Regions from separate parts of the Paenarthrobacter sp. NPDC057355 genome, predicted to be linked through region 1. Evidence: riboswitches for the same ligand, from Rfam matches in the RefSeq annotation. Region 1 holds a riboswitch; each other region holds the start of a gene.
What was found. Region 1 has a riboswitch for cyclic di-AMP ahead of ACFUOZ_RS13175 (NlpC/P60 family protein). Riboswitches for the same ligand answer to the same signal wherever they lie in the genome.

Region 1 (7,834 bases):
ATGGACCAGCAAGCGGATGGATGAGGTGTTCCTGGCGATCTCGGCCGTCACTGAGGGCAGAACAAAGGGGAGGTCGTCAGTGACGATCGCTACCAGGCTCGAGTCGTTCTCGTGGAGAATGCCAACCAGGGGCTGCCCGGGCTCGCGGCGTTCGGCCAAGGTTCGGTGGTAGCGGGCCCGTTCGAGCAGGGTCCCGGGGGTGTAGTTCCGGATGTCGTCGTCGGCCACATGCTCGTAGTAGTCGGTCAGGAAATCATCGGCCGGCTCGATCCCGGGTGACATGCCACTGCGCCTCCGCTGCCTCCGGCTGACAGGGAAGCGGCCGTTCTGCTGCGGCCCCGCGACGTCCCTGCGCCTCCCTCTATAATGGCCGCGAGTTGGCACTTAATGGCAATGTTTGAGCCAATCATTGTCATCAAATGCCAACTCGGCGGGGGCGGGACGTGACTTTGACGTGGTGGCGGGATTCGAACCCGCGTACGCTGCTTTGCAGGCAGCTCCCTGGCCTCTCGGGCACACCACGTGCAAACGACACTAGGCGCCCGGCTGCGGCAGGTTCAAAGTAGGTTTCCCGAGCTTTCGCCGCGCTACGTGGTGTTGCCCCGGGTTGCGGTCAGTGACGCGTGCCGGGCCAGCTTTGAGACGCCGGCCGACGCCGCGAGAGTCATGATGGCCGCCGCCATGTGCGTGTAGAGCATGAGGTGAACGGAGCCTCCAGCGGGGAGGGCTCCGGCGGGGACACTGCCCAGGACCTGTGCCCCGTGCAAATGGTCGAACCACCCGCTGCCAGGGAAGTAGCCACCGAAAGCCACAAATCCGAGGTGCAACAGCTGTTGCGCCACACCGGATGCCAGCAGCAGGAGGAGCGGTCCGTGAACCCAGTGCGCCAGGAGTTGCGCGCCCAGGCAACACAGCGCGGCCAGGCCAAGAAGAACAGGTAGGGCGGGAGCGCTGCCGCCAGCGGCCATGTGGGCCGCCAGCCCCAAGCCAACAGCGATCAGCCCGGATACCCAGGCCCTCTTGTCCTGCACAGGAACTGCACGCATCGCCATCCTTCCCTCCACACAGGCTAAGCGGAGGACGACGCCAAAAACAGGGCTACGCGAGCAACGTGTTCACCAAGCGGGCGGCAACTTTGGCGGTGCGGGAATCAATGTCGAATTCCGGGTTCAGCTCGGCCACGTCCAGGTGCAGCAGCTTCGCGCTCGCAGCCACCTGGCGGCACACGGCGCTGATCACGGTCAATGGCACGCCATAGGCAGCGGGCGCGCTGACGCCCGGCGCTTCCGACGCCGGCAGCACGTCAAGGTCGATTGTCAGATATAGGACATCCACGCCGGCAAGGAAGTCCGCAACGAAAACCTCCACGGCTTCCGCAGAGCACTCCTCGTCCAGCAGGTACTTCACGCCCAGGCGGTCCGCGGTGTTGAACAGCGTGCGCGTGTTGTTCGGCTCGGAAATTCCAACGACGGCGTACTGCAGTTCGCGCCCGGCGGCAGCTTCCGCGTGGGCCATCTGGAGGAACGGCGTGCCCGAGCTCGGAATCGGCTCGTCCCTCAGGTCAAAGTGGGCATCCAGGTTCAGTACGCCCAGCCGCTTGCCGCTCCGCACGGCTTCGGATTCGGCCACGCCCAGGTAGCTGGCAAACGCGGTCTCGTGGCCCCCGCCCAGCACCACGGTGAGGTTGCCGGCGTCGAGCAATTCCGAAATGGCGCGGCCAGCACGCTCTTGGCCCGCCTCCAGTGAGTCGTCCTCCACAACCACATCACCGGCGTCGAACACGTCACGGTCAAGATGGAACGCCAGCGGACCAAGCACTGAACGGATGGCGGCCGGGGCCGCTGCGGCACCCACGCGTCCCTTGTTGCGGAGGACGCCGGCGTCACTGCAGAACCCAAGCACGACGGCGGGACGCGAGGCTGCGTCGGCAGCGGCCGGGTTGTGGGGGGCTACAGCCTGCCACCACCGGCGATGTTCCGCGCCGTCGCCGTCGAAACGGCCCGTCCACGGAGTGGGGCTGACATCTACGGTGATGTGGCTGGTTTGCATGGTTTAAGCACACCCGAACCCGCCAGCCAAAACCAGCCAGCCGGGCAGGGGAGTGTCTGAAATGCCGGATTACGCTCCGCGAGGTGGCATTTGATGACAATCCCGGAGCGGCGGACTGTCATCAAATGCCACCTCGAACAGGCTTACTTGACGCCCAGCAACTCCTCCACGGTTCCAATGCCGAAGAACAGCAGGAACGCCGCGGCCACAGCCCACATCAACGGGTGGACTTCACGGGCGCGGCCCTGGAAGGTGCGGATGAGGACGAAGGAAATGAAGCCGGCACCCAAGCCATTGGCGATGGAGTAGGTGAACGGCATGAGGGCGATGGTCAGGAACGCGGGAATTCCGACGCCCCAGTCCTGCCAATCGATCTTGCCCACCTGGGACACCATCATGAAGCCCACAACCACGAGGGCGGGAGCGACTGCTTCGAAGGGCACCAGGTTGATCAACGGCGTGAAGAACATGGCGATGAGGAAGAGAACGCCGGTGACGATCGACGCGAGACCGGTCCGTGCACCTTCGCCGATGCCCGCACCGGACTCCACGAAGATCTGGTTGGAGGAAACCGATGCTCCACCGCCCACAATCGCGCCGAGGGCGTCCACCTGGAGCACGCGGTCCACGTTGGGAATGTTGCCGTCTTTGTCCACTGTGCCGGCCTCGTTGGCCAGGCCCACCATGGTGCCCATGGCATCGAAGAAGATGCTGAGCAGGATCACGAATGCCAGCAGCGCAGCTGCGATGAACCCGAGGTGTTGGAAGGCGCCGAACGGGTTTGCCTTGCCGATCAGGGAAAGGTCCGGGGCGCCCCATTCGGAAAGGGTGGGAGCCACGAGGGACCAGCCGCGGGGATTGACCTTCTCACCATCGAAGCTGGGCCCGATGTGGAGCGTGAACTCGAGGATGGCGGCCAATGCGGTAGAAACCACGATGCCGATCAGGATCGCGCCGCGGACCTTGCGGACCACCAGCGCTATGGTCAGGATCAGTCCGACGGCGAACACCAACGTGGGCCAGCCCATGAGTTTGCCGTCAACGCCGAGACCCAATGGAACGGTGGTGCCTGCGGCGTCCGGGATGCGGCGGACGAAGCCTGCGTTGACCAGGCCGATCAGGGCGATGAACAGGCCGATGCCCACCACGATTGCCGTCTTGAGGGCTTCCGGCACGGCCTTGAACACGGCGGTGCGGAAGCCCGTGAGGACCAGGATCAGCATGGTGACGCCGGAGAGGACCACCAGGCCCATCATGTCCGGCCAGGTCAGCTGGGGATGGGAGGCAACGGTGACGGCTACGAAAGCGTTCACACCCAGCCCGGTGGCCACAGCGAAGGGGTGCTTGGCCCACGCGCCCATCAGGATGGTCAGGATGCCGGCAACGAAAGCAGTGGTGGCCGCCACCGCGGTGAAGCCCAGGGACGCGCCACTGGAATCAGCGCCCGAGAGGATCAGCGGGTTCAGCACCACGATGTAGCTCATGGCGAAGAATGTCGCGAAACCGCCGCGGATTTCCCTTGAGTACGTGGATCCACGTTCGGAAATCTTGAAGTAGCGGTCCACTGCAGAACCTTGTTTAAGCATGAAGGTCTCCGGGTTTGGGGGGAGTGTGCTATCAAATCCTATGCCGTGGAATGTGGGGGCTTCGGACCATTCCCCTAGTCTGTAAGGAAGCCAACACTAGGAGAAACCGCCCCATGCGTACCATCCGCCCGCTTCTGGCCGCCGTTGTTGCCGCCCTTGCCTTCGCCTCTGCCCTGCTGTTTTCCGCGGCACCGGCGTCCGCGCACGACGTCGCGGAATCCACGGCGCCGGCGAACGGTGCCACAGTGGCTGAAGTTCCGGCGTCGGTCTCCATCACGTTCAACAACCGGCCCTTGGCCATCGGTTCGGGCGTCACCGTAACCGCCGGCGGCGAAAACTGGGCTGACGGGCCCGTGGAAATCATCGACAGCCAGGCGGTGCAGAAGCTTCGCGCGGGCGCCCCGGCGGGGGAGTACACCGTTGTTTGGCGCGTCGTCAGCTCTGATTCGCACCCCATCGAGGGCACTTTCAAGTTCACGGCGACCGCAGGAAGTACGACGGCGGCCAGTGGCTCCGCAGCGGCCTCACCTTCCGGATCGGCGACATCGGCCACGGTCCCGTCAGTGGGTTCGGCACCTCCCGGAACCGGCAGCAGCGCGCCTGCGGCGGACGCGTCCCAGCCCTTCCCGTGGAGCATCGTGTTGATCGCAGCAGTGGCAGTTGGGCTCGTGATCTTCCTCGCTGTGACAGCGCGGAAGAAACTCGCTGCCTCCGACGACACTGATGGTCCCGCATCCGCGGAATGACGGGGTTTTCTACATAGCTGCGAATATCTCGGTTCGGTTACTGCGACACGCCAAAGCAACAGTTCCCGTTACTTAAATGTGACTTCGCGGCGATCATCGCGTACGGTGGTACCTGTGCCTGTTCCACGTAGCAGGCACTTCCGGCCTGATTGCCTAGCTCTGCCGCAGTCCGGAATCCGTTCGCAGACAAACCTACGGCAGAGACGGGGAACCCATTTTGGGCCGCTTACGAGCGCGCCTTGGGGTGAAGTCACGAAGCTTCCGCTCAGCGGGAGATAGTGGCCGGGTGACTCCCATCCGAATCCGACAGCTAACCTCGCAGGCATCGGGAGAGGCTCTTTCATGTCTTCACGCATTCTTCGCGGCCGTCGTAAGGCGGACAGCGTACGTCCTAATCCGTTCATCTCCATCTCCAAGGCAGTTGCCAGCAACGCTTCCGGTGCCGGCCGCCAAGCAGCCGTTATCGCAGCAGCTTCCGGACTCGTTCTGACCGGCTCCGTTGCTGCCCACGCAGCCGAGGCTCCGGTCCAGCGCGACTCCAGCCCCGCAACGGTCGCCGAGACCGCATCCGAGGCTCCCACCAAGGTTGTTACCGCCCTTTCGACGGCGACCATCAACTTCGAGCGTCCCGCAGTTGCCTCTGTTGCAGCTCCGGTCATCGAAAAGCCGGCTCCTGTCGTCGAGGCACCCGCAGCCAAGACCGCTACGGTCGCTGCTGCCGCGGCTCCTGTCGCCGCGCAGGCTGCAGTTGCTGCTCCGGCCGCTGTTGCTCCCGCTGCCGCCCCGGTAGCTGCGGCTCCTGCTGCCGGTGGCGTCAACGCTGCCATGGTTGCCTCGGCTTACGCCCAGATCGGCATCATGCAGGACTGCACCGCCATGGTTGAGCGGGCCCTCGGTTCCGCCGGTATCCCTGTTGGCGACCTGGCACCCATGCAGTTCATGAACTACGGCAAGGTTGTCAGCGACCCCCAGCCGGGCGACATGATCGTCCAGTCCGGTCACGTTGCCATCTACATCGGCAACGGCCAGGCCATCAGCGGTGGCATCAACGGTAACCAGACGGGCATCCACCCGATCAGCTGGTTGACCGCAACGGGTCCCCTCACTTACGTACGCGCTGGCGCATAAGCCTCACGTTTCAACGCAAAGGCCGGTGTCTTCCGAAGATTGATTCTTCGAGGACACCGGCCTTTGGGCTTAAAAGATTTGGTTGCAGCCTCTGTGGTCCGCTAAGCGATGGCAATTCCAGGGCTGCCGGGCAGTTCAACCTTTGAAGAGATCGCCTGGCCGACTGCCTTGGCCTGCCGGAGTACCTCTTTGGGGCTGGGTGTGATGAGTTCCCCCACGCCCACCAGGTGCATCCCCACAGCCCGCATGGCGGCCACGAGGTTCTGTCCCACGGCAATTCCGAGCTCGGCCAGCATCCGCCGCAGTTGGCTTTGGGCGCAGCGCGTCACCACAACATGGTCTGCCAGGAGGATTCCGTTGGCCGTGTGGACGGCCCATTGGCGAGGTGCTGATTCAAGGGGGCCTGAGGCGCGGAGCCCGTTCCGGGTCATGCTCGCGGCGAGCCCGTAGCCAATGTGTTGGGATGCGTCGGCGCCCAGGAAATCGAGGCGTACTGCCCGCGTGGTGTTGCGGACATCCAGATGGTGGCTGGCCGCGTAATTGCGCAGGTGGCGGAGGATCTCGTTGCGTTCCTGGATGGAGGCGGGATCGGCTACCTCGCAGCGTTGCAACATACCTGTGTGGACGGCGGGACCGGAGGCCGACAAGGCGCCAAAGCCATCCACCACGATTGAGCCCACGCCGTAGCGGCTAAGTTCGCTGGCAACTGCCAAGCCGGACAGGCCGGCACCTATGACCACGGTGGTAGTGCGTTCCGTGCCGGAATCAGGCGCGTGTGACACTGCTTGGTTCCTCCTTGACGTGTGTGCCTTCCGGCATCGCGTGGGATCGCGTCCGAGTTCCCCAAGCGGCCGCAAACAAATGGCCGGATTGTGTTGTTGGACACGTTGGCCGGCCATTCGGTGACTCGAACATTACCTAACTTTTTCGCGCGTGGATAGCCCACCGCGGCGGCGTGTTTAGCGTGTTCGTTGGGAGCCTGGAATCGGCCTCCCGAAACCGAGCCCCGACCGTTATACACATAGCGTCAACCCACCTTGATTCGACCCTTCCGACCGAGAATAGTGGGCTTTGGAGGGAGAAATTTCATATTTCACCAGCCCCGGCCATTGACAATGGAGCCATCCGGGAATCCGATTCGGAGAACCTCTGGCAGAATGGCCGGAACATCAAGCAGTAGGTGGAGAGGCGGGCCCCAAATGGACCAGCACGGCAGACACAGTGAAGAGCCACAGGACGGCGAAGGCCTGACGGTAGCACCGGGCGGCATCGTCGTTGGAGTGGACGGTTCAGAACACGGGCAGTGTGCCTTGGTGTGGGCCGCGCGGGAGGCAGAACGCAGGCAGCTTCCACTGCACATCGTCACTGCCTACTCGGTGCCCATCTTTGCCGCCTCCGGGCTGGACGGCGGGTACGCCACCGTGGACGACTCGGTCATACGCGAAGGTGCGGAAGCCATTGTCCGGCAGGCAATGGACAAGGTAGCCAAGTACTCCATCGACGTCGATGCTTCCGTCGAAAACGGCGACGCCGCCGGCGTACTGCTGGATCTCTCAGCGGAAGCCGCACTCCTGGTTTTCGGCAGCCGCGGGCGCGGTGGTTTCGTTGGTCGCTTGCTGGGATCTGTCAGCAGCGCTTTGCCCGCCCACGCCAAGTGCCCCACCGTTACGGTCCCGCTCTACTGCGCCGACCGCCTGGGAGAGAACACCCAGGACAAACACATCAAAGCGGAGCACGCCAAAGCCGGTCCCCGGATCGTGGAAAACGTCATCGCAGTGGGCGTGGACGGCTCCGAGCAGGCGCGTGTAGCTGTTCTCGAAGCCGCCGAGCAGGCCCAGCGCATGGGAGCCAAGCTTCGCGTCATTTGTGCCGTTCCCCAGTACAGCGGCTCGTTGGCCTGGGTTCCCGCCCCCTTGGACCGGGACGCCCTGTTTGCAGATATCAAGGTCCAGCTTGAAGCCGGTGTCGCGTGGTTGAGGAGCCATTTCCCGCAGCTGCCCATCGAGACGGACCTCCGGGATGGCTCGCCTGTCGATGTCCTGGTGGAAGCAAGCCGCAGCGTGGAGTTGGTGGTTCTGGGTACACGCGGACGCGGTGGATTCGCGGGCATGCTGCTGGGCTCCACATCCGATGGCGTCCTTCACCACGCCAAGGGACCGGTGCTGGTAGTTCCGGACCGTGAGGATCCCCGACTGGCTGACCGAGACAAGTTTGGCCCGATGCTCGGCGCGGCTTAGGAAACGGGCCGTCGGTGTTCACGCTGGACCTCAGGGAGATTCGTGGACCCATGCTTCCCGACGTGGGCGGCAAAGCAGCGAACCTGGG
Region 2 (7,834 bases), on a different contig from region 1:
TGTCGACTCCAGGCACAAGAACGTCATGCGCCAGTCGATTGCCTTGACCCTGGACGGGATACTCCGCGAAAGCCCCTCCTCCAACTGGATCGTATTCACCGACTACCTCCGCTGCGGGCCGCGCTGGTACTTCACCGAGCTGCCCGTGATGATGAAGTACCCAACGGAGGAACGGCTCTCCCGGATACAGGCTCCGGTCCTGATTCTCCGCGGAAGCCGCGACCAGGTTGCCGGACCCGAGTGGTCGCTCCGGCTTTCGCGGGCCGTGGCGCAGGGGCGGTTGGTAGAGATTCCCGGGGTGGGACACGTAGCCCAGCACATGCGGCCCAAGGCAGTGGCGGACGCCATCCGCAGCTTCGTCAACGCCACAACGCAGCACCGCTGAGGACTGTCCCGGCCGCCTCTTGTTGGGTGCAGCCGGATCACGCTAGGCTGGCGGGGCAAGCGGATTAGTAAGTTTACTTACAAACTGGTTCACCTTACTGACGAAAGGGTTCACCATGACCAGCTATGACCCGGAAGACGATCCCCGGACCTTCGGCGTGAGCGGCGCAACCGGACCCATCGACACCACCGCGGACGCGGACAGCATCCACGAGGACCCCGACATGCGCCAGGACGAGGACGACGATCCCGCGGCCTCAGCCAACCCGGATCCCTTGGACGGAAACATCACGGGTCTCGAGCCCGGTGGAGGCGTACCCCCGGGCGAAACCCCGCCCGCGGAAGGCAGCATGAGCAGCGACCAAGGGCACGAGGAGTAGTACCGGCACCTACGGGAGGCTCAGTATCTCCCCCAGGTCGTATTCCACAGGCTCCTCCAGCTGCGAGTAAGTGCAGCTTTCCGGGGTCCGGTCCGGCCGCCACCGACGGAATTGCGTCGTGTGGCGGAACCGGTCGCCCTCCATGTAGTCGTATGCCACCTCGATCACCAACTCAGGGCGGAGCGGAACAAAGGAGAAGTCCTTACCTGCACTCCACCGGCTCTGGGCGCCGGGCATCCTGGATCCGCCGGCTTCCTGGTTGGCCCACTCACCCCAGGGATGGTCGGCAAACTCCACCTGATAGGGCTCAAGCTCAGCCACCAACGCCTCCCGCTTTGCCATGGGGAATGACGCCACGACGCCGACGTGATGAAGCCGGCCTGAGTCGTCGTAGAGCCCCAGCAGCATCGACCCCACAACTTTCGCGGTCTTATGCCAGCGGAATCCTGCCACCACGCAGTCGGCTGTCCGCTCATGCTTGGTCTTGAACATCACCCGCTTGTTCGGCTGGTAGATGCCGTCGAGCGGTTTGGACAGCACGCCGTCGAGTCCTGCTCCTTCAAGCTGCACGAACCATTCCTTGGCCCGCTCAAGGTCCGTCACGGCGGGCGTCACGTACACGGGCGGCTTGGCGTCGGCGAGGGCTTTCTCCAAGGCCGCCCGCCGCTCGGCGAAGGGCCGGCCGGTCAGGTCCTCGTCGCCAAGGGCAAGGAGATCGAACGCCACAAGGGACGCCGGCGTCTTCTCGGCGAGCATCCGAACCCGGCTGTCCGCGGGGTGGATCCTCTGCTGCAGCACCTCGAACTCAAGCCTGTTGCCCTGGATCAGGATGATCTCGCCGTCCACCACGCACTTGTCCGGAAGGTTCTTCTTCAGCGCTTCAACGAGCTCCGGGAAGTAGCGCGTCATGGGCTTTTCGTTGCGGCTGCCCAGGATGATCTCGTCGCCGTCCTTGAAAACGATGGTCCGGAACCCATCCCATTTGGGCTCGTAATGGCCAACGTCGGGGATGTTCGGGACGGACTTGGCGAGCATGGGCGAGACGGGCGGCATCACTGGTAGGTCCATAGCTCATGTCTACCGGCCAGTACGTGCCCAAGGCTAGTGTTGGCGGATGGACATCTTGGTCGTGTTGCCGGCAGTGCTAGGCGTTCCCCGCCCCGGCGCCAGCCCCGAAGCCTAAGCGGTAGAACCCTCTCGAAGCGCGCGGACGTTCCGCCCGTTACATTAATGTGACTTTACTTTCCGGCTCCTGTACGGTCGTAGGGCGACCCGAATCTCCGCTGGGCCGCTTCTGGATTGACGCCGGGCTCTGCCGCAATCCAGGATCCGCCAGACCCGCGGCAGAGACGGGGGACCCACAGTTTCCCGGGCTTGTTTCTCCACGAGCCCTTGGGGTGAAGCCGCAACGCGCGGCCGGACGGCCTCGTCCGAACCCGACAGCTAACCTCGCAGGCGTTGAGAGGCACAACCATGTCCCCAACCATGGATAACGCGCGCCGCGCGCAATTGGACCGCGAGCGCACCAAGCCAACCGGACGCCGTCGGGCCCAACCCAGCGGACAGGCCACCGGAACAGAAAGCACGACGCCGGAACCCGCCACCACGGCGGTTCCCACAGCCGAGGCACCAGCCGCACCAGTACTTGTCACGCGCGCTGCCGCCAGGGCCGCTGAGCGGGAACTGGCAGCCCGTGCCGTCATTGAGCCAGCCGAACCCCCGGCAAGGAAATCCGAGCTCCAGGAACCGGCGACCGCGGCAATTCCCGTGGTCGAAGCCGCCCGGGCCGCAGCTCCTGAGTCCACCACGCCGGGTCCGCCGACGTCCGCCATCCCGATCGTCCGGCAGGAAGACGTTGCCCGGCCCGATGACACTTCAAGTCCGTCAGACAGGCCCCGGTCCGCGGATAGAGTGTCCGCGGATACTGTGCAGTCCGCCCTCCCGCAGCAGGACGCTCCGGCCACTAAGAACGCCCAGGACGCTCCCGAACCGGCCGAACCAGCAACAGCGGCCATTCCCGTGGTGACTGCCGCGGCATCAGCCAAGACCCCAGCTCCTCGTACCGCTGCAAGCCTGGGCGCTGCGTCGGCGTTCGGCCGCGAACCGCAGGCGGTTCTGCGGAAAGCTGCGTCGGTGAAGCACATGAGCACGCGCATGGCGGTTGTCGCCGGTGCGCTGGGTCTGGCACTGACGGCGGGGTCCGTTGGCCAGGCACTGCACCTGCCGTTCTTCGGGCAGGAATCCCCTACCCAGGAGGCTGGCGGCAGCAACGCAGACCGCCAATCGGGCTCCGCCGCACCGGCACCACGGACGTCATACACCACGGCTTCCTCACCGTCGTCATCGGGTTCAGCCTCGTCCGAAGCCGGCCAGCCGGCAACGGTTCCGGAGGCACCTGCGGCGGTCTCGCCGTCGTCGGTCCCTTCACCCCAGGTTTCCTTGGCCGCTCCGGTCTGGGTACCTTCGGCGGCAGCCCCGGCTGCTGCACCGCCCATGACCTCGACGCCTGCGCCCGGAACGGCTCCGGCCCAGCCCGCGCCGGCTCCCAGCGACGTACCGTCGGACACGATCACCACACCTCCGGCCACGCCGACACCCACCACAACTCCGACGCCGACCACCACTCCAACTCCGACACCTACGCCCACACCGACGGAGACCTCCAAGCCACGGCCCACCGGCAACCCGAACACGCCGAAGCCGCAGGCGTCCACCTTGGAATCACTCCTTGGCGCTGCCCGGGATGTGCTGCAGTGAGCATCCGTTTGCCCCGCACCACAGTCCACACGGGATGGCACGGCCGGTACTGCAGCAGCAGCCGCACGTCCACTTTCCGACGCCGGAGGGGCCGCTGGAGTTGCCAGCGGTTGAAGCGCTCCTGAACCAACACTGAGGCAGGCATCCACTCCGGGTGCCTGCCTCATACGTTTGATGGCCCGTAACTAAAAGGGCCTCAGATCCTCGGCCTCCCAGCCCAGCGCCGCGCCTTGAGGGCTGCGTGGAGCTCGAGCCGGATGGCACCATTGAGCGGATCAGCACCGATGAGCTGGCGGATCCGGCCCAGCCTGTTGTAGATGCTGCTCCTGTGGAGGTGAAGTTTGGCGGCGACGTCCTGGACCGAGCCGTCATTGTCGTACAGCAATTCCAGGACGGGGAGCAGTTCGCCGTTCCGGTCCTGGTCTTCGAGCGTACGGAAGTGTACGGATCCTGTGTCATCCCAGCCGCCGGGAGCCTGCAAGCGATCGAACAATTGGTAGACCCCCACGGACCGGCTGTCCACCAACTCCCCCAGCTGCAGGTCCACCGCGGCGGCCTGCGCAGCAACCTTGGATTGCCGGTACGCCCCCGCGAGCTGCCTGATTACTTGGAACGGTTCGCTGATCCCCAGGATGACACGGTCCACGGTCCGGCCGGCACGCTTGGCGAGCTCCAGCTGGTAGTGGACCAGGACCTGCGCGTGGTCTGCCCGGCCACCGGATTCCCGGAACAGCACCACGGAATGGGTTTCCGTACCCGCGCTGAACAGGGCGGCGTTGACGCCGATGGTCGACTGCAGCGCGGCGGAGCGGTGCGTCAGGGTTGCGGCAATGGGGTCGACGTCGGACCGGGCACCGTCCGCGTCCAGGATGGTCACCAGTTGCCACGGACCGCGGCCTTGGATTTCCTTCCAGCCCGCTACTGCGGCGACGGCGTTCGACTCGCCGCCGCACGCCGAGAGGAACTCCTGCTCACGCCTTCGCCGGAACTCGGACTCGGCAGTGTTGGAGTCCAGGAGCAGGCCCGCCAACAGATCAAGCTCGTCTCGCACACCGGGCAATTGGGCGAGGATCGCCGTCGCGCTTAGCTCTTCAAGGTCCTGCTGCACCCACAGGTACCCCACACGGAAACCGCGGACCAAGAGCGGCACGCAGACCCGGCCCAGCATCCCCAGTTCGTCGTTGGCTGGGACCACTACGGGGCGCACCGCGGTGGCGATGCCGTGCGAGAGCTGCCAGGCGCTGACATCCCCCGGAACGCGCTTGCTCAGGAGGAAATTCACGCGGACGCGGTCGGCGTGGGATTGGTTGGAGCTGTAGGCCAGGAGGACGCCGTCGAGGTCCTCCAGGGACAGTCCGCGGCCCAGTTTCAGCGCCACCCGTTCAACGATCTGTTCCACGTCCTGCTGCATCCGGACAGCGTACCAACATCAGGCGACACTTGACGCTCCACTGCTCGACAAATGTCGAACCCTCAAGGCAAAGTTCCTTGATTTTCCGAGGTTTTGAACTTGAGACGGTCCGGCATTCATGTCGCCTGCCTCACAGCCGGATTTATTCTGGAATCACAGCCCGCAGTACATATTCGGCCGAAAAGGCCGCTAACGATGGAGCCAACAAATGATCATCGGCGTCCCCAAAGAAATCAAGAACAACGAGTTCCGCGTAGCCATCACGGCCGCAGGCGTCCACGAGTTCCGCACCCACGGACACACTGTTCTGGTTGAGCGCGGCGCAGGCCTGGGCTCGGGCATCACCGACGAGGAATACTCGATCGCCGGCGCAGAAATTGTCAACGAAGCCGATGACGTTTGGGGCCGCGCGGACATGGTCATGAAGGTCAAGGAGCCCATCGCTGCCGAGTACCACCGCTTCCGCAAGGGCCTCATCCTCTTCACCTACCTGCACCTCGCCGCAGAGCCCGAGCTCACCGCCGAGCTCATCAACTCCGGCGTCACCGCGATCGCCTACGAGACCGTGCAGGAAGGCCGAGCACTTCCGCTGCTGGCCCCGATGTCCGAGGTCGCAGGCCGCCTGTCCGTCGTCGTCGGTGCTTCCTCCCTGATGGCTCCTGCCGGCGGCAAGGGCGTCCTCCTGGGCGGCGTGCCGGGCGTACGCCCGGCCAAGGTTGTTGTACTGGGCGCCGGCGTTGCGGGAACCAACGCCGCTGCCATGGCGCTGGGCCTCGGTGCCGATGTCACCATCATGGACATCAACATCAACCGGCTGCGCGAACTCGATGCCCTCTACCAGGGCCGCCTGAAGACCGTTGCCTCCAACGCCTACGAGATCGAGAAGTCAGTTATCGACGCAGATCTCGTAATCGGCTCCGTCCTGATCCCGGGTGCCAAGGCTCCCAAGCTGGTCACCAATGACCTCGTGTCCCGCATGAAGCCGGGCTCGGTCCTGGTGGACATCGCCGTGGACCAGGGCGGTTGCTTCGAAGACACGCACCCCACCACCCACCAGGAACCGACGTACAAGGTCCACAACTCGATCTTCTACTGCGTTGCCAACATGCCTGGCGCTGTTCCGAACACCTCCACGTACGCACTGACCAACGTCACCCTGCGCTACGCCGTGGCACTGGCCAACCTGGGCGTCAAAGCCGCTTTCGACCGCGACCCCGCCCTGGCTGCCGGCCTCAACATCGCCGCAGGCCACGTTGCACACCACTCCGTTTCCGAGGCGCACAACCTGCCCCTGGTCAACGACTGGCACAGCCTGGTTTCCGCCTAGGCAGCCAAGCACGACGGCGGGGTGCGGCTTCCATACGAAGCCGCACCCCGCCGTCGTGGTTTAAACCGCGCCGAGTTGGCAGTTAATGACAATGTTGCTGCCCAACATTGCCATTAAGTGTCACTTCGTGGGCAAGGTGGGAAGCTCCGGGACGGGAATGTCCGAAGGGCGGAGCTTTGACGGATCCAGCTTGGAAGGATCGATGTCCGGGGGTGTGACCGGCAGCGACGGAGCCGGAGGGAGGACGCCCTTGCCCGGATCGGTGCCCGGACCTTTGGGATCCTGGGTTTGACCGTGGCCGGGGTTCGTCTGCGGATCCGTGTGGGGTGTGCCAGCAGGGTTCGTGGGAGCCGCCGGGGCAGGCGTGGGCTGGTTCGGTACCACGGCGGGCTGGCTTTCCTGGTGGGAAGGGCCCTGCGCCGGCGTCGTACCTGCGGGCACGTGGGGTTGGGGTGCGTTGCCCGAGCCGGGGGTGAGCTGCGAGACCACCGAGCCGATGGCCGCGCCAAGATGCTCGAAGGCTCCCGGGATTCCGCCCTCGGAGGCTGCTGCCGCCGTCGCACCACCGGCGAGTGACACCGCAACCGCAAGACCCACGACGGCGGCGCGCGCCTTCTTCCTGCGACGCGCGGCCAGCTCGTCCACCGGGGCAGTCTGCTGCGTTGCCTCAGGAGCCACCGCGGGCAGCATTTGTGTGGCCGCGGGGCCACCGACCATCAGGGCCCGGACGGCATCCGAGGGCATGGGGGCGGTGTTGGCCAGGGAACGCAGTTCGAGAAGTTCTGTGCGCAGTGCGGAGTTGCCTTCCATCCCGGCGTCCGCGAGCAGGGAGTCAATGGCCTGCTGGTCGTTAGGCCGACGCGGTGCGGTGTTTTCGCTCATGATGTGCCGTTCCTTAGTAGCGCACGTTTCTTCAGTGCGCCCAATGCCCTGCGCTGCAGTTGTTTCACGGCACCCTGGGATTTGCCCATGATGTCCGCTGTTTCTTCCACCGACAGGTCAGCGACGACCCTCAGTGCCAGGACCTCCCGGTAATCCTCAGCGAGGTCCTCCAAAAGTTCCGTTACCCCCAGGCCGGACGCCCTTCCGAACGCCTGCTCTTCGGCCGACGGTGAGCTGCGGGCGTCGAAGTCCGGTTCATAAGGCGTGGAGTCGGGGGTCCGTTCACGCTTGCGGTAATGGTCCACCAAACGGGCATGCGCGATGGTGAACAGCAAGGTCTTGGCACCCTGCAGCCCGCCTTGGAGGGTGTCCAACTTGGGGTACAAGGCCAGGAAGACATCCTGGGTTACAGCTTCGGGATCGTCCACGCCGCGGGCTTTGAGGTAGCCAAAGACAGGCCCGGAAAAGGCGTTGTAGGCAGCCGTAAAGAGCAGGGCGGGATCGTCGTGATCCGCCTGCACGTATTCGTCAGCCAAGGGTTCAAGCACCCGTGGACGCCTCCATCCCGCGTTATGTGGCAGGGCTCCCTGTCATCAAGCCAAGGAGCCCTGCCTTTAAACCGTAACCGCTGCTTGCTTAGCGGACGGAATCGACGGGGGCGCCGTTGACAGCCGGAACCTCAGTCGGAACCTG
Region 3 (7,834 bases), on a different contig from region 1:
ACGCCGCAACCAGGTTTTCCCAGGAATCCGCGCCGCCCCTGGATTTGGGGTGGACGTGGTCTATGGTGTGGGCTGTTTTCCCGCAATAGGCGCAACGATGGCCATCGCGGCGAAGAACTCCGCGACGGCTCACGGCAGTGATCCTGTTGTACTTGGGACGGATGTAGCGGTTCAGGAGGATCACGGAGGGGCGTCCGAGAATCTCCTGTGGCCCGACGACAGGCTCGTCGCCTTCGGCCACAACGCTAGCTTTCCCAGTGAGCACAAGGACCAGCGCCCGGCGGAAGGTAATAACCGCCAGCGGTTCATATCCAGCATTCAGAACGAGTGTGCGCATGCACGTACCTCTTCACGGCCGCACCCGTCAGGGGCACGAGGGCCGGCTGCCCTCTGCATGTACGGGCTGTGGATCGACAACACAAGGGTAAGCACTTATATGCCGTATCAACGAATTTATTTGTCGATCCGCTCACAGTGTCTGCAAAAATTCATGCGCGGTTAAAGCAGAACACCCCGCCGGCAATTGCCTGCGGGGTGTTCCTGGGAGTCTGTGGCTAGCCGTTGACGCGGATGAATACCGGTCCGGAGCCGACGTTGACGCTGAACAGTGCCGTGGTGGATCCGTTCCATCCACCGTGGACTGCCATGCCGTTGCCAACGTAAACAGCGATGTGTGCCTGTCCGGCCAGACCGCCGTTGGCGTAGTAGGCGAGGTCGCCGGGTTGCGCTTCCGCTGCGCTGACGGTACGGCCCAGGGAGAGGTAGCCGGCGGGCCAGTCGTGGAAGTGGATGCCAACAGCAGCGAGCGAGTTGGTGACCAGCATGGTGCAATCCTGCGTGACGCCGAGCTGGGCGTAGGCGGCAGCGGCAATGGCTGCGCCAAGCCCGCTGGAGGCTGCCGGAGCGGCAGGTGCCGGGGTTGCGGCGTTGACTGCAACTGTGGCGTTGGTAGCCGGAGCCGTGGCGGTCTTGGGCGCCTTGGCCTCAACCTTCGCGGGAGCTTCCTCCACCACGGGAGCCGGAGCTTCCACCGTGGTGACAACAGGGCGCTCATAAGAGATGGCGACCGTGGAGTCCGCGGCGATCGTAGCCTGGGCAACCGACTGGACATCGAGGGCGGTGGTCGCCGTGGACTCGCGGTCCACGCTCGATTCAGCAGCGTTGGCAGCGATACCGCTGGTCAGGACCAAACCTGAAGCTGCGGCGATGACTGCTGCCTGACGGCCGACGCCACCGGCGTTGACGCTTACGGCCTTGGCGATCACGGCAAGCGAGCTGGTCTTGGGGGCCTCAGCGCGGTGCCGTGCAACTTTGTTTGCACTGGTCATTGTTTTTCTCTTTCGTATCCGCAGGCAGTTGGGGTACCTGCGGGTAGCGGGCCGACCGGCAGGGGTACGCCAGCCAACCCCGAATCGGGTTTTAGCGGAGGGTAAAGAACGAGGACGTGCCCGTGGAGGCCACGGAATGCAGCAGGGTGCCCTGGCCGGGGTTCAAAGCGCTGATCATCATGCCGTTGCCGACGTAGATGCCCACGTGGGCTCCGCCGTTCTGCATGACAAGGTCACCAGGCTGGGGGGTGCTGGTGGCCTTCATGGCCGTCCAGGCGTTCACGCGGGGGATGCTGATGCCGGCCTGCGCGTAGACCCACTGGGTGAAGCCGGAGCAGTCCCAGCCGGCGGGGGTGGTACCGCCCCACACGTAGGGGGAGCCGATTCCGGTGTAGGCGATGGCGGCAAGCCCTGATGCAGCCGCGCTTGCAGCAGAATCCTTGGTTTCGAAGGACTTGGCGGTGACGGCCGTGGCGTCATCGGCGGTGCGCTCGGTCACCTGGGCTGCCCGCTGGACGACCTTGGGAGCTTCCTTGGTTGCCACGACCGGGCTCTCGAAGGAAACGGTGGCTGTGGGCTCTGCCGTGACCACCGCGGTGGCAGCCAGCTGCTGGGCGCTGGAAACTTCCGATGTGGTGACATCGGTGTCAGCGGCGTTGGCCGGCAGTCCGACGGTGAGGACGAGGCCTGAGGCTGCTGCCAGAACGGCGGCCTGGCGGCCCATGGTACCGGCGTTGGATGAAACAGCCTTCGAAAGGGTGTTCAACGGGTTCGAACGAACCGTTTCAGCGCGGTGGCGCGCAGGGGTAGTGCGTGATGACACGTAGGTAGCCTCTCCCAATGCCTGCGAGGTGAGCTGTCGGATTCGGATGGGAGTCATCCGGCCGCGTTGCTTCCTGGGAAGCTTTGCGACTTAACCCCAAGGCCTTCAATCGAAGACCAAAAGTGGTTCCCCCGCCCCTGCCAGACGATTTTTGCGAACGGACCTCGAGTGGTGGCAGAGCTAGGCAATCCACTCAAGTGCACCGGCCCCCTAAAAAGCCGATGCGCTCTGAAGGTTATAACAATTGAAAGCGAATGTCACATTCAGGTCACGAGACGTGTCATCAATGCGAGAGAGGACCATCAGGTGGCTTAGAGCCAGCCCATGGGGTCGACGACTTCGCCGTTGACCTGGACCTCGAAGTGGAGGTGGCAGCCGGTGGAAGCGCCCGTTGTGCCGCTGAGGGCTACGGTGTCGCCACGGTTGACCGTCTGGCCCACCTGCACGCTGAACGAAGACAGATGGTTGTACGTGGTCTCCAGGCCGTTGCCGTGGTCCACTACGACGCGATTGCCTCCGCCATACTCGTGCCATCCCGCAAAGGTCACTTTGCCCGCAGCCGCCGCATGCACGGCCGTACCGCACTGGGCCACGAAGTCCTGGCCGCGGTGGAAGTCGCCGGCTCCGCCGGTCAGGGGGCTGACCCGGTAACCGAAGGGCGAAGCCGTGGCCAGGGAGTCAAGGGGGCTGCCAAGGGTGCCCGCGGAAGAGGCGCGCTGGATGCTGCCGACAGACTGGGCGCTGAGCAGTTGCTTCAGCTTTCCGTCGGGGTCCGCCGCGGTGGCAACGGCCGCACGGCTGAAGTCGATTTTGGCTGATGCTGCCGCGGAAACCTCAGGTTGGCTGCCCACGGGGCCGCCAACTGCGAGAGCCGACTCGGTCTGGCCTGATTCCGAAGTAGCCAATACGGGGCTGGTAGCCGGCAGGCCGACAGTCAGGGCAAGTCCGGTGGCGGCAAGCGCGACTCCGGCCTTCTGCCCGACGCCACTGGCTGCGGCGAAGTCGGCAACCTGGCGCAACGGGCTCTTACGGCGGCGCACCTGGCGGTCGGTGTCGCGGGGCCGGATCTCCGATACGACGCGGGCTGGCCGCAGCTCAGTAGCGGGGCCGGACGCACGACGGCGGCCCCTGACGTTCTGCGATGTCAAACTCTGTTCCTCTCTCAAAAGCCTGCGAAGTTAGCTGTCGGATTCGGGTCAGAGAGTTCAAAGACCCGGTCCGCACGAAGCACTCATGGCACGCAGGTATCCCAAAGGGGACTTGCGTTAGTGGGTACTTCTGCTGCGGACTTCACCCCAAGGCTGCTTCTCTAGACAGCCGCTTGTGGTTCCCCCGCCTCTGCCAGTGGTGGTGGTTCACCCAATCCGCTGGCAGAGCTCGGCTCCGGATCAGGTAACGCTTTGGTATCAGCGCTAGTAGATAACTATAGGGGATTAAGCCCCTTGGTAATAAATTCGTTATCAACGGAAAACGCGCCTGCAGCGATGGGCCCTTATCACTCTTTCCCAAAAAGTGCAGGTCACACGCTCGCGGGCCGCCCAAAAGTGAGGTTTGTCACCAGGCGTTCGGCCTTGGAAAGCGACCGGTCAGTTCAGTGACACGAAGACGTGCGCGGCAACTTCCGGAGGAAGTTCCAGTGCGCCCTCAATGCCGGGCACCCGGACGGAGATGTACTCGCCAACCCGTTCAAGGGAAACAGGGGCCCCGGGACGGATGCCGCCTTCGTCCAATTGGGTCAGCAGCTCGGGCTCAACCTGGATGGGTTCCGCCAGCCGGGTGATGACCACCCGGGAATCCGAAGCGTAGCCGTCCATGGCCTGGAGGAGGTTGACATCGATCCGGGGGAACTGCTGACCGGTGAGACCACCGAGCGCCTCGAGTCCGGGAATCGGATTGCCGTAGGGAGACTCCGTGGGGTGTTCAAGGAGTTCGTAGAGGCGGCGTTCGACGCGCTCGCTCATCACATGCTCCCAGCGGCACGCTTCATCGTGCACGTAGGCCCAGTCGAGACCGATGACGTCTGCCAGGAGACGCTCGGCCAAACGGTGTTTGCGCATGACTTCAGTGGCGCGCTTGCGTCCAACCTCGGTCAGTTCAAGGTGGCGGTCGTTTGAGACGATCACCAGGCCATCGCGCTCCATCCGTCCGATGGTCTGGGAGACCGTGGGGCCGGAGTGCCGCAGGCGTTCGGCAATGCGGGCCCTGAGCGCCACAATGTTCTCTTCTTCAAGCTCCAAAATGGTCCGAAGATACATCTCAGTGGTATCGATCAGATCCGTCATCCAGCTCAGCTCTCCTCGAACGCAGTTTTGTTGCGTAATCTCCACCGTACCGCGTCCCATGCCAGGGCAGGCGGTGCCACCGCCACCCTATGAACGCCAGCTCCCAGCTTAGCTTATTTGGAATTACTCCGGATAATTTTGCCCGCATCCTGGTCGCATTCCAGTCGCATTCCAGTCGCATCCGGTTGGTCCTCGTTCCACGTGGCGGACTATAACGACCGCAGGTTCCCGCACGCGCGCCTCGTCAGGCAGAATTGGGGAGTCGAAGGGGCAGTTGATGCCACCTGCCACCTCCCATCTTTGACCGATACACATTGGAGCCACCGTGAGCGACAACAGCATCACCATTCCCGCCGACCTGCTGCCCAAGGACGGCCGCTTCGGCGCCGGGCCGTCAAAGGTCCGCCCGGAGCAAGTCGAGGCCTTGTCCGCTGCTTCCAGGACCATCCTTGGCACCTCCCACCGCCAGGCCCCGGTCAAGAACCTGGTGGGTTCGGTCCGCGAGGGCCTCAGCCAATTCTTCCGTGCTCCCGAGGGCTACGAAGTCGTGCTCGGCGTTGGTGGTTCCACCGCGTTCTGGGACGTCGCAGCATTCGGCCTGGTGGAGAAGAAGGCCCAGCACCTCTCCTTCGGCGAATTCGGTTCCAAGTTTGCTGCGGCCACCAACAAGGCCCCCTTCCTTGAGGCCTCGTCCGTCATCAAGGCAGAACCGGGCACCCGCCCCGTGGCTCAGGCAGAGGCAGGCGTTGACACCTACGCGTGGCCGCAGAACGAAACGTCCACGGGTGTCGCCGCTCCCGTGAAGCGCGTCGCAGGCGCCGATGAAGGTTCGCTCGTCCTGGTGGACGCGACCTCCGCAGCCGGCGGCCTGGACGTGGATGTTGCAGAGGCGGACGTCTACTACTTCGCCCCGCAGAAGAACTTCGCGTCCGACGGCGGCCTGTGGCTCGGCCTCTTCTCCCCCGCCGCGCTGGAGCGCGCCGCGCGCATCAATGCAAGCGACCGCTGGATCCCGGACTTCCTGAACCTGCAGACCGCCATCGACAACTCCAAGCTGAACCAGACGTACAACACCCCGTCACTGTCCACGCTGGTGACCCTGGACGCCCAGGTGCAGTGGCTGAACAGCAACGGTGGTCTGGACTTTGCCAGCAAGCGCACAGCCGATTCAGCCAGCCGCATCTACTCCTGGGCCGAAGCATCCGAATACGCCACGCCGTTCGTCGCCAAGGCTGAGGACCGCTCCAACGTCATTGCGACCATCGACTTCGATGATTCAATCGACGCCGCCACCATCGCAAAGGTCCTGCGGGCCAACGGCGTGGTGGACACCGAGCCGTACCGCAAGCTCGGCCGCAACCAGTTGCGCATCGCCACGTTCGTGGCCATCGAGCCGGACGATGTTTCCGCCCTGCTGGCCAGCATCGACTACGTCGTGGGCGAACTGAAGAAGTAGTCCCCGCAAGGTTTGAACGGAGCCGCCTGGGTCATCCCCGGGCGGCTCCCCCGTTTAAGGTGCGCTCAGCGAACCGGCGCCGGGCCGCGGTCGCCTTACTGGGCCCCGGCTTCGTCGTTGTCCGCGGCGTCGTCCGGTTCGTCGTCGTCCGGTTCGTCGTCGTCTTCGTTTTCGGCGGGGCCGATGGCCTCATCCTCGGCAGCCTGCACGGACTCCTCCGAGACATCGCCTTCGGTCTCCTCCACCAATGGAGTCTCGTCTTCAGGACGGACGCGTTTGGCCCACGGCACCCACTCCGGCGCCAGGATGGAATCCTCGGAGGGCAGCAGTCCGAGCTCGCTCACCGTGACGATCTTGGAGCGCGAGTTGCGCGTCACCACGGCGTACCACTGCCAGCCGCCGTAGCCGGCCAGCTTGGACTCGAACAGGTGGGTGACCACGCGGTCGCCCTCCGACTTGGCGCCAAGGTGCGCCCCCACTTCGCCTGGCTTGGCGATGCCCTGCACTGCCGTGCGGGCAGTGTCGACGGCGGCAGCCAGGAAAGCATCCGGCTTGCCTGTGCGCCACACGGGCAAACCGGCACGCGGCTTGGCGGCCACGGGCTTCCGCGCGGGAGCTTCGCCGGTGGCAGGAGTGCGGGCACCACGAGGACCAGCCCCGGTGTTACCCAGGGCATCCGTGGCCGGTGTAGTTTCCTGTGCGGATTCCGAGGTCATGGCGATCTTAGGCTTCCAGCTCGTCGGCAACCTTGCGCAGCGCCATGCTGATGGCCTTGGCCTTGTTGCCATCGGGGTACTTGCCCGAAGACAGCGAACCGGACAGGTTGTCCAAGACGGTGACCAGATCCTGCACCATCGGAGCAAGGTCCTTGGCGTTCATGCGCTTGGCCTTGGCAATGGACGGGGTCTTTTCCAGCACGCGAAGGCCCAGCGCCTGTGCGCCGCGGCGGCCGTCCGCCACACCGAACTCCACCCGGGTACCGGCCTTGAGCTCGGTTACGCCCGCGGGCAGGGACGTCTTGGGCAGGAAAACTTCCTGGCCGTCTTCAGCTGCGAGGAAGCCGAAGCCCTTTTCCTTGTCATACCACTTGACCTTGCCGGTAGGCACGTAATCAACCTTCTTCGTTCTTGCGTGGGAGACACGCCGGGCCGCTACCGCATCCGCAGGTTGCTGCGGGATCGAGGGTGACAACCCGGTCCGTGTTGGTCTGTTCCTTCAAGGTTATCCTGCCCGACCCCCTATTCCCGCTTTGTCCCGCCCTGCGCCGGCAACGTACAGCGTCATTTGCATGCCCGCTCCACTTGCGGCGCGCTGCTGCTAGCGTTGAGGGCATGACTTCCCCGGGTTACCGCCGCCCCCTCATGATGGTGGCCGTTGCCATTGCCGTCCTCTCCCTGGCCGCTGTTGCCGCCGTCATCACAGTGGCCTACAACGGCGGTATCGCACCCGTTTGGGTGACTTCCACTGCCCTCTACGGCTTGCCTGTGGCCTTCATGCTTGCGGTGGTTCTGGTCCTGGACGCGCTCCGTCAACGCCGCCGGCAGTAGCGCCGTCCTCCCTTGGACGGGCAGGAGCGGCCTTGGGGCGGTAACGTTGGATTGATGTCCCTTATTCGCGCGCTCAGCAAGGAACTGGAAGCGCGCAGCGACAACTCGCTGCGGGCTTTGTTTGCCGCGCGGCCGGACCTTATATCCCCCATGGCGCCGGACTTCCCTGCCTTGGCTGCCCGGGCAAGCGCGCGGGTCAGTGTCCAGCGGGCGCTGGAACGCCTGAACAAGCCGGAAATGCAGGTGCTCGAAACCCTGCACCTGTGCACGAATGCTGATACCGGGCACAGCATATCGGCGGCCGGTTTGAAGAAGGTCATCACGGGCTCCACTCTTTCGGCCCTGGACCCTGTCCTCGCCAAACTGCAGGAACTGGCCCTGATCCACCGGGCAGACCC
Region 4 (7,834 bases), on a different contig from region 1:
AGCCGCACCCGGAGGGCTACCTCAAAGCCGCAGCGCTGCTGGGAGCGGAACCGGCCGACGTCGTGGTTTTCGAAGACGCACCCGCCGGTATCGCCGCTGCCCGGGCCGCGGGCATGAAGACCGTGATCGTGGGTGCCGCTGGCGGCGAGCTTGAAGAGGGCATGTGGCGTATCCCGGACTACTCAGCGGTGACCGTCACCGCTGTGAAGGATGACGACGGCGGCCACCTCCTGACGCTGACCCTCTAGTAAGGTTCGGCCCGGTCTGTTCCCGCCGGTAAACCGGGAGTACGCTGTGCGCATGTCTGCGATGCCGGAGGCTTACGGTGCTGCACTGGAGCGGGCGATGGTCCATGCCGGTGACTGGCTTGCATCGGTGCCCACCCGCCCTGTCCGCCCTTCCTCCGACGCCGATCAGGTGGCTGGCAGCATCCTGCAGCGCCTCCCTGATGAGGCCACCGATGCCGCCGAGGTAGTCGACGAGCTCGCCGCTTTGGCTGAGCCGGGCCTCATGGCCATCCAGTCCGGACGCTTCTTCGGGTGGGTCATGGGCGGCACGCTGCCCGCCGCCATGGCCGCCGACTGGCTGGTCTCGGCATGGGACCAGAACACAGGGCTTCGCTTCGCCACCCCGGCGGCAGCTGCCATCGAGGAATCCGCCGCGGCCTGGTTGCTGGACCTTCTCCACCTTCCCGCAACCGCCGACGTCGGATTTACCACCGGCGCTACCACCGCCAATTTCGTGGGGTTGGCAGCCGGGCGGCAGTACTTGATGGATGAGGCGGGTTGGGACCTTGAATCGCTGGGCCTGAACGGTGGTCCGCGCATCACGACGTTCGCCGGCAGGGAACGGCACGCCGCAGTGGACCTGGCGTTGCGGTACCTGGGTTTGGGTGCCTGCGTCCCTGTAGACGCCGACCAGCAGGGCAGGATCATTCCAGACGCCCTCGCAGCTGCCATGGATGAGCAGCCGGGTCCCTCCTTGGTTTGCCTTCAGGCCGGCAACTTGCACTCCGGAGCTTTTGATCCGATGGAAGAAGCCATCGCCGTGGCCCACGATCGTGGAGCGTGGGTTCACGTGGACGGTGCTTTCGGGTTGTGGGCTGCTGTGAGCCCGACTTTGAGACAGCGGCTGGCCGGCGTGGAGGGTGCCGATTCGTGGGCTACCGATGCCCACAAAACCCTGAACGTTCCCTATGACTGCGGACTGGCCATCGTCTCGCGGCCGGAGTCGCTGCGCCGCGCCTTCAGTGTCCACACCAGCTACTTGATTGCCAGCGAAACGGGGTTGGGGGACCCGCTCGAGAAGGTTCCCGAGATGTCGCGTCGGGCGCGGGGCATCCCGGTCTGGGCTGCGCTGCGGCAATTGGGCCGGTCAGGAGTGATCGCCATGGTGGAACGTCTGGCCGCGAACGCAAAGGCGTTGGCTGAAGGTCTGGCCACGATTCCCGGCGTCGACGTCCTCAACGATGTGGTGTTCACCCAAGTCTCCGTGAGTTTCGGCAGCGACGACCGCACCCACAGGATCACCCAACGGCTCATGGCCGAAGGCGCAGTATGGATGTCCGGCTCGTCCTGGCGGGGCCGGGAGATCCTGAGGATTTCCGTGAGCAACTGGACCACGGACGCCGCGGACGTGGCGGCGTCGATCGCGGCGGTCCGTGGTGCCGTGGAGGCGGAACCGGAAAATTAGTGGTCTTTAGCGAGTCCCTACTCATGTGAGCAGAGGCAGCAGGCGGCGATGAGCTACGGAGAGGACGCAGCTGAGGGCGCAGCTGTAGAAAGCGCAGTGGAAGGAGGTTCGATGCTTGAATATTCGTAACGAGCAGGAAGCGGCACAGAAATGGAATACTCAATCTCCCATGCCGCGAACTCCCTGGATTGTCTGAGTACACGCTGCGGTACTACGAAAGGGATGGGCTTCTGGCCTAGCATCCAGAGAGACTCGGCTGGCAGGCGGAGATACTCCGAGCAGGCGGGGAACCTGAACCGGCCCTGTCGACGCCGGGCGCTTAGCTCTGTACGGTGCGAACTCCGCTGACGCCGGCCGCGTCTGCGACGAGATAGGTCCCGTCGCCGCGAATCACGAGACCCTCGGCGTTGATCTGCAGAACCTCGTTCACGAGACCACCGGTGTGGTTTCGGTAGTGGATCACTAGAGTGTTCAGGCCCGTATAGACGTCGATCACCTCGAAGTGCAGATCCTGGATCTTCTCCAGACCGAAAGCCCAGTACGCGCGGATCGCGGCCTTGCCCCGGAGAACACCTTTAGTTTCGGGGAGGATTGCTGCAGCGACTGGCGACGTGAATAGAGCATCTTCGGTGAAGTGTTCGAGCACAGCGTCTAGATCGTGCGCATTCCAGGCTGCGACCCATAGATCAGCAAACTTCCGGGCTTCCACGATATCCATGCGCTTCAGACTATCGATAAAAGTCAATGGGAATCTGCTTGCTGGCTTTGAGAGGGCGCAGTGGTCGTCCAGAGCGCAAACTGCCGTTTCTGTTGCGGAGGCCCTCGCCGCCGCTTGGCACCTGGGTATGGCGCAAGTACAACAGTGGCAGCAAATGTCGCAGAGTGCCGTCTGGAAAGCAGCACAATAGTCGCCATAGTTTACTTACCCGGGGGCATCAAAAGTTCCTACCCGAGTTTCGCCGTCCTGAAGAAACGCTGGAATCTGCCGTGTTGGGCGCGCCGTCGAAAAATTCTTAGCAGCATCGGCCGGGCTCGTCGTCTGTGCGCCCTCCCCCTTCTGATGCGAAAAGCCGCCCCCGGAACGGGAGCGGCTTTTCAGCAAAGCTCTTGGCTTAGTACCAGTTGTTGGCCAGGTGGAAGGCCAGGGCAGCTGACGGGGAACCGTAGCGTTCCTTGATGTAGTTCAGGCCCCACTTGATCTGGGTCTGGTAGTTGGTCTGCCAGTCAGCGCCGGCCGAGGCCATCTTGCCGGCCGGAAGCGACTGGACAATACCGTACGCACCGCTGGAGGCGTTGGTTGCGGTGGTCCTCCAGTTGGATTCCTTCTCCCACAGCGTGTTCAACGCGGTCATTTCGGCAGCGCTCCAGCCATAGTTGCCCAGAATGCTGGCGGCGTAGGCCTTGGCAGCAGCGGGGTCGTCAACAGCCTTGGGCGCTGCTGCGGCGGCTGCGGCTTCTGCGGCGGCGGCAGCAGCGGCGTCGGCTGCCTGCTTTGCGGCTGCGTCAGCGGCGGCCTTTTCTGCAGCGGCTGCTTGGTCTGCGGCGGCCTTCTCGGCTGCCGCCTGTGCAGCGGCTGCCTGGTCTGCGGCAGCCTTGTCCGCTGCAGCTTTGTCGGCCGCGGCCTTTTCGGCAGCTGCCTTGTCAGCGGCCACCTTCGCAGCGGCGGCCTTTTCGTCCGCAGCTTTCTTGGCCGCGGCTTCTTCAGCGGCCTTGTTGTTGCTGGCCTCGGCAGCTGTCCGGGCCTCAGCCACGCGGCTGGCCTCGGGAAGGTTGAGGGCGGCGTTGGCGGCCGTTCCGAGCGATGCGACGCCAAGTGCGGCAGCGATAACGCCAGCTACAACGGACATACGGTTGCCGGACTTGCCCTCACGGGCGGCCTTTTTGAGGACGGTCTGCGACTTGGTCAACTGGGGGTCGTTCTGGTCGCGGTGACGCGCGGAAGGGCGCGTCTGATCGTTAAGTTCAGACATGTGTGATTACCTCTCAGCGCCTGCGGAGTTAGCTGTCGGGTTCGGATGAGGTCATCCGGCCGCGCGTTACGCTGCGGCTTCACCCCAAGGGCCGGCAAATGCCTGGGCCCGGAGACTCTGGGTCCCCCGTCTCTGCCTCGGAGTAAGAACGGACTCCGGGAAGTGGCAGAGCTCGGCGCATCCCGGATGCGGGCCCTTTTGAGCGACCCACCCTTTCGACGGTACAGGAGGATTCCGCAGATGTCACATTTAGGTAACAGAGATCACGACGCCGGTGCGTCGCCTTGCCGGGACCGTCACCTTCAGTTGCTGGCGACGACAGGCAGCCGAACAGTGAATTCCGTCCGCCCCGGTTTGGACGTCACTTCCACGGTTCCGCCATGGGCTGTGACGATGGATTCAACGATCGACAGACCCAAGCCGGATGTCCCTTCCGACCCCGACCTTGCGGCATCGGCACGGGCGAACCGGGAGAAAACCCGGCGCTGGAAATCTGCAGGAATTCCCGGCCCGTTGTCCGTCACAGTGACCACTGCACTGCCGTCGGAGGAGAGCATGACCCCGGTGACCACCGTGGTTCCGGGCTCCGTGTGCTTCCGGGCGTTGGAGAGCAGATTGGCCAATACTTGATGCAGCTGGGTGGCATCTCCGCGCACCGTGATCGGTTCGTCCGGCAATGTCAGCTGCCAGATGTGGTCCGGGGCCATGACTTTCTCGTCACTCACGGTCTCGATCACCAACTGGGTCAGATCCACGTCCGTGACCTTCACCGGTTGGCCCTCGTCCAACCTTGCCAGCAACAGCAGGTCCTCCACCAGCGTAGTCATGCGTTCGGACTGGCTCTGCACCCGGGCCAGGGACTTCCTGCCATCGTCCGTGAAGGTCTCGGTCATCCGCAGCAACTCGGTGTAGCCACGGATGGCCGTCAGCGGCGTCCGCAGTTCGTGCGAGGCGTCGGCCACGAACTGCCGCACTTTGGTCTCGCTCTCCTGACGGGCCTCCAGGGCGCTGGAGACGTTGTTCAGCATCTGGTTCAGGGCATGACCTACGCTGCCCACTTCGGTCCCGGGATGGGAGGCCGACGGCGGTACGCGCACCGCAAGTGCCACTTCACCGGCGTCGAGAGGCAGCCGCGAAACCTTGGTGGCGACATCGGAAAGCTGCTCCAGGGGCCGCATGGTGCGACGGATGATCACCGTTCCCACCAGGCCGATCACTACCAGGCCGCCCAGTGACACCAGCACCATGGTCCAGACCAGCGAAGCCTCTGCGGTCTGTTTGTCTGCCAATGGCAGCCCGGTGACGATTACGTCGCCATACGGCGTCTCGACCGCAATAAGCCGGTAGTCGCCATTGGACAGCGAACGATCAACTGGCGGGCTGTCCTTGGGCAGCGCCAACAGGACCTGCTCGTCGGCGTCGGAGAGGGCCACCCGCTTGCCCTGGGCATCAATCAGGCCTGAGCTCCGCACGGTGGACCCGTCGATCCTTGCGTTGAGCGTCCCGGCGGCCTGGCCTCGTGCCTCCAGCGGGTCCGGCCTTCCGGTATTGGGAAAGTTCGACGGCGGCCTGCCGAAGTCATTCGCCCTGGTGGAGGCCTGCTGCAATTGCCTGTCGAGCTGCCTGTTGAAGACCATGTCCATCGATGCGTAGCTGACCACCCCGACTGCGCCGCAAATGGCCACCAGCAAAGCCATGGCCACCAGGACCAGTCGAGTGCGCAAATGCCAGGTGGAGGGACTCAGCCAATTGCGCTGGTGGCTTCTTGCAACCCCTGAGAGTGCGCTCAAGGCCTAGTCCGCGGGTTTGATGACGTAGCCAGCTCCGCGAACGGTGTGGATCATCGGCGCGTGGTTCGCTTCGATCTTCTTGCGGAGATAGGAAATGTAGAGTTCGACGATGTTGGCTTGGCCGCCAAAGTCGTAGTCCCACACGCGGTCCAGGATTTGGGCCTTGCTCACCACCCGTTTCGGGTTCTCCATCAGATAACGCAGGAGTTCGAACTGGGTTGCCGTCAGGGCGATGTCCTCCCCGGCGCGGGTGACCTCCCGGGTGTCCACGTTCAGGGTCAGATCGCCCACAACCAGCTCAGCTGTGTCCATGGCGGCGACGCCTGAGCGCTGGACCAGCCGGTGCAGACGAAGCAGTACTTCCTCCATGCTGAAGGGTTTGGTGACGTAGTCGTCGCCCCCTGCCGCCAGACCCACGATGCGGTCCTGCACGGCGTCTTTGGCTGTCAGGAACAGGGCCGGAACTTCCGGGGCGAAGGCACGTATCCGGTTAAGGACTTCGACGCCGTCGAAGCCGGGGAGCATCACGTCAAGCACCAGGACATCAGGACGGAATTCCTTGGCGAGCTTTACGGCTTCGGGCCCATCAGCGGCCACGCCTACTGACCAGCCCGCCATGCGAAGGCCCATGCTCATGAGCTCGGCAAGGCTGGGTTCGTCGTCCACCACCAGGGCACGGATCGGGGAGCCGTCGGGGTGGGTGAGCTGGGGAAGATTGTTCGTCATGGAGTGCGGGGATGCCATGTGACAACTCTCCATTCTGCTGGTTTGCCCGGGCTGAGCCGCTCCTGTGAGGACCCTGTGAGGTCAACACTAGCGAGGTGGGAGTCCGGGGACACCTGGATGGAGGGGTGGCGCCTTATGGATTCGTTCAGGGACGACGTCCTGAGAAAACGGGGGCTGGCCGCACACGTTTCATCGCTTCTAACAGATTTCAGCCAAAAAAATCGAGAACGTGGCAAGCGCCGATTGGACAACAAACGTTTCAGATCGTGAGATTCCGTCGGGGAACGGTTCATGGGCAGTAAGGTGCGAATCATGCCTCATGGGCCGAATATTATTCACTGCAAGGCGAATATTTCTTCCCTTCTCCGAATCTTGCGGCACACATTTCGAGCCTCCACGGAATTGTGATTTGCGGCACAATAGACCCCTACGTCTCAAAATGTGGACGGTTCTGCGCTTTGTTACTTGCGTGTTGCCTTTGTTACGTTGCACACTTCCAATGTGAACAAGAACTCAACAGCACCTGCAGCCGCAGCAACCTGGTCCAGCACACCCGCTGGCCATGATGACCGCTGTTGTCGAATGCAAGCCTAACTTTCCACCCCAAGAAGTTTCAGGCATTCGCCCCCTAGCCCAGCGTTGGGCGCCCCTCCCCAAACTCATTGCGGGGACATTCAGCATTCGAAGCCGCGATGACGGCTATTCACTTTTGAGGTAAGCACTCCATGTCAGTTGCATCTGGATACGTCCACATCTCCGTCCGTAACGCCAACAAGGCCGCATCGAACGCGGGGCTCCGTCCCGGCTTCGGCAACCGCCCCGGCTATTCTCCTGCTCCGCAGGGTGCCGGCCAGCAGGCTCCCGGGTACGTGCCCCAGGGGTACAACCCCAACTCCTATGGCCAGTTGCGCGCAGTACCAGCTACGGAGCCGGCACCTATTACCGCCCCCACTCCGGTGATCGCACACTCGGACAGGTTGCGCCCCGTTGCCAACGACAACGTGGCCCGAGGCTTCGTGCTCTACATGGGCATCGACGAAGAGACCGCGGCCGCTGCTGGAACCTCCATTGCCAAGCTTGCCCAGGAAATCCGCGCCTACGCACAGTCCCTGGTGACCGGTGCTGAGAGCTACGCGGCCGTCGCCGTCGCTCCCGCCGGGGCACCCGGGTCCGCACTCGACGTCGTGCGTTCCACCTTTGGTGACCCCACCGTGGCCTCCCGCCAGCGCACTGAAGCTGCACGTCCGGCGCCGCAGCAGGAAGCGCGTCCTTCCGGCGTGCTGATCGATCTTGCCCGCCGCGAAGTGCACTTGGATGGCGAGTCGCTGAACCTGACCTTCAAGGAGTTCGAGCTCCTCAACTACCTGGTTGAAAACGGTACGCGCACCGTGGGCCGCGACGAATTGCTTGAGGGCCTGTGGCGCAATGCCGAGGAAGTGCCGAATGAGCGCACCATCGACGTCCATATCCGCCGTCTCCGTTCCAAGCTGGGCCGCCTGGCCAACACCGTGCGCACGGTCCGCGGGCAGGGCTACCGCTTCTACGAGCACCCCGAGGTCATCGTCTGGGCCGCTCCGGAATACTCGATCTGATCTTTTGACTGCCGAAAGGCGGCACATCCCTCTGCGCCTGCGCTCGTTCCTCACGCAACAACGG

Region 2: linked by a shared signal. The riboswitch ahead of ACFUOZ_RS17055 (hypothetical protein) and the one ahead of ACFUOZ_RS13175 (NlpC/P60 family protein) in region 1 are both predicted to bind cyclic di-AMP.
Region 3: linked by a shared signal. The riboswitch ahead of ACFUOZ_RS07020 (C40 family peptidase) and the one ahead of ACFUOZ_RS13175 (NlpC/P60 family protein) in region 1 are both predicted to bind cyclic di-AMP.
Region 4: linked by a shared signal. The riboswitch ahead of ACFUOZ_RS09790 (hypothetical protein) and the one ahead of ACFUOZ_RS13175 (NlpC/P60 family protein) in region 1 are both predicted to bind cyclic di-AMP.

What each region holds. Positions count from the first base shown of each region.
Region 1 is NZ_JBHVAL010000010.1:133,021-140,854, reverse strand. Features, by position in the region: gene ACFUOZ_RS13205 (NAD-glutamate dehydrogenase) at 1-282, opposite strand, end outside; tRNA gene ACFUOZ_RS13200 (tRNA-Cys) at 453-523, opposite strand; gene ACFUOZ_RS13195 (hypothetical protein) at 588-1,046, opposite strand; gene hutG (formimidoylglutamase) at 1,099-2,049, opposite strand; gene ACFUOZ_RS13185 (NCS2 family permease) at 2,193-3,635, opposite strand; gene ACFUOZ_RS13180 (copper resistance protein CopC) at 3,749-4,381, shown strand; cyclic di-AMP (ydaO/yuaA leader) riboswitch at 4,532-4,720, shown strand; gene ACFUOZ_RS13175 (NlpC/P60 family protein) at 4,724-5,509, shown strand; gene ACFUOZ_RS13170 (FAD-binding protein) at 5,611-6,291, opposite strand; gene ACFUOZ_RS13165 (universal stress protein) at 6,709-7,746, shown strand; gene ACFUOZ_RS13160 (PEP/pyruvate-binding domain-containing protein) at 7,797-7,834, shown strand, end outside.
Region 2 is NZ_JBHVAL010000017.1:76,164-83,997, reverse strand. Features, by position in the region: gene ACFUOZ_RS17070 (alpha/beta fold hydrolase) at 1-385, shown strand, start outside; gene ACFUOZ_RS17065 (DUF6480 family protein) at 501-764, shown strand; gene ACFUOZ_RS17060 (ATP-dependent DNA ligase) at 774-1,832, opposite strand; cyclic di-AMP (ydaO/yuaA leader) riboswitch at 2,085-2,234, shown strand; gene ACFUOZ_RS17055 (hypothetical protein) at 2,238-3,521, shown strand; gene ACFUOZ_RS17050 (PucR family transcriptional regulator) at 3,718-4,932, opposite strand; gene ald (alanine dehydrogenase) at 5,141-6,259, shown strand; gene ACFUOZ_RS17040 (hypothetical protein) at 6,380-7,141, opposite strand; gene ACFUOZ_RS17035 (RNA polymerase sigma factor) at 7,138-7,689, opposite strand; gene ACFUOZ_RS17030 (hypothetical protein) at 7,778-7,834, opposite strand, start outside.
Region 3 is NZ_JBHVAL010000004.1:69,240-77,073, reverse strand. Features, by position in the region: gene ACFUOZ_RS07030 (HNH endonuclease) at 1-337, opposite strand, end outside; gene ACFUOZ_RS07025 (NlpC/P60 family protein) at 555-1,328, opposite strand; gene ACFUOZ_RS07020 (C40 family peptidase) at 1,420-2,151, opposite strand; cyclic di-AMP (ydaO/yuaA leader) riboswitch at 2,156-2,338, opposite strand; gene ACFUOZ_RS07015 (M23 family metallopeptidase) at 2,463-3,299, opposite strand; cyclic di-AMP (ydaO/yuaA leader) riboswitch at 3,304-3,544, opposite strand; gene ACFUOZ_RS07010 (metal-dependent transcriptional regulator) at 3,738-4,433, opposite strand; gene serC (phosphoserine transaminase) at 4,759-5,889, shown strand; gene ACFUOZ_RS07000 (DUF3027 domain-containing protein) at 5,985-6,605, opposite strand; gene ACFUOZ_RS06995 (cold-shock protein) at 6,613-6,996, opposite strand; gene ACFUOZ_RS06990 (hypothetical protein) at 7,221-7,436, shown strand; gene ACFUOZ_RS06985 (helicase-associated domain-containing protein) at 7,491-7,834, shown strand, end outside.
Region 4 is NZ_JBHVAL010000006.1:175,840-183,673, forward strand. Features, by position in the region: gene ACFUOZ_RS09775 (HAD-IA family hydrolase) at 1-248, shown strand, start outside; gene ACFUOZ_RS09780 (pyridoxal phosphate-dependent decarboxylase family protein) at 301-1,692, shown strand; gene ACFUOZ_RS09785 (nuclear transport factor 2 family protein) at 2,012-2,410, opposite strand; gene ACFUOZ_RS09790 (hypothetical protein) at 2,805-3,662, opposite strand; cyclic di-AMP (ydaO/yuaA leader) riboswitch at 3,666-3,850, opposite strand; gene ACFUOZ_RS09795 (ATP-binding protein) at 3,965-5,452, opposite strand; gene ACFUOZ_RS09800 (response regulator transcription factor) at 5,456-6,196, opposite strand; gene ACFUOZ_RS09805 (winged helix-turn-helix domain-containing protein) at 6,904-7,770, shown strand.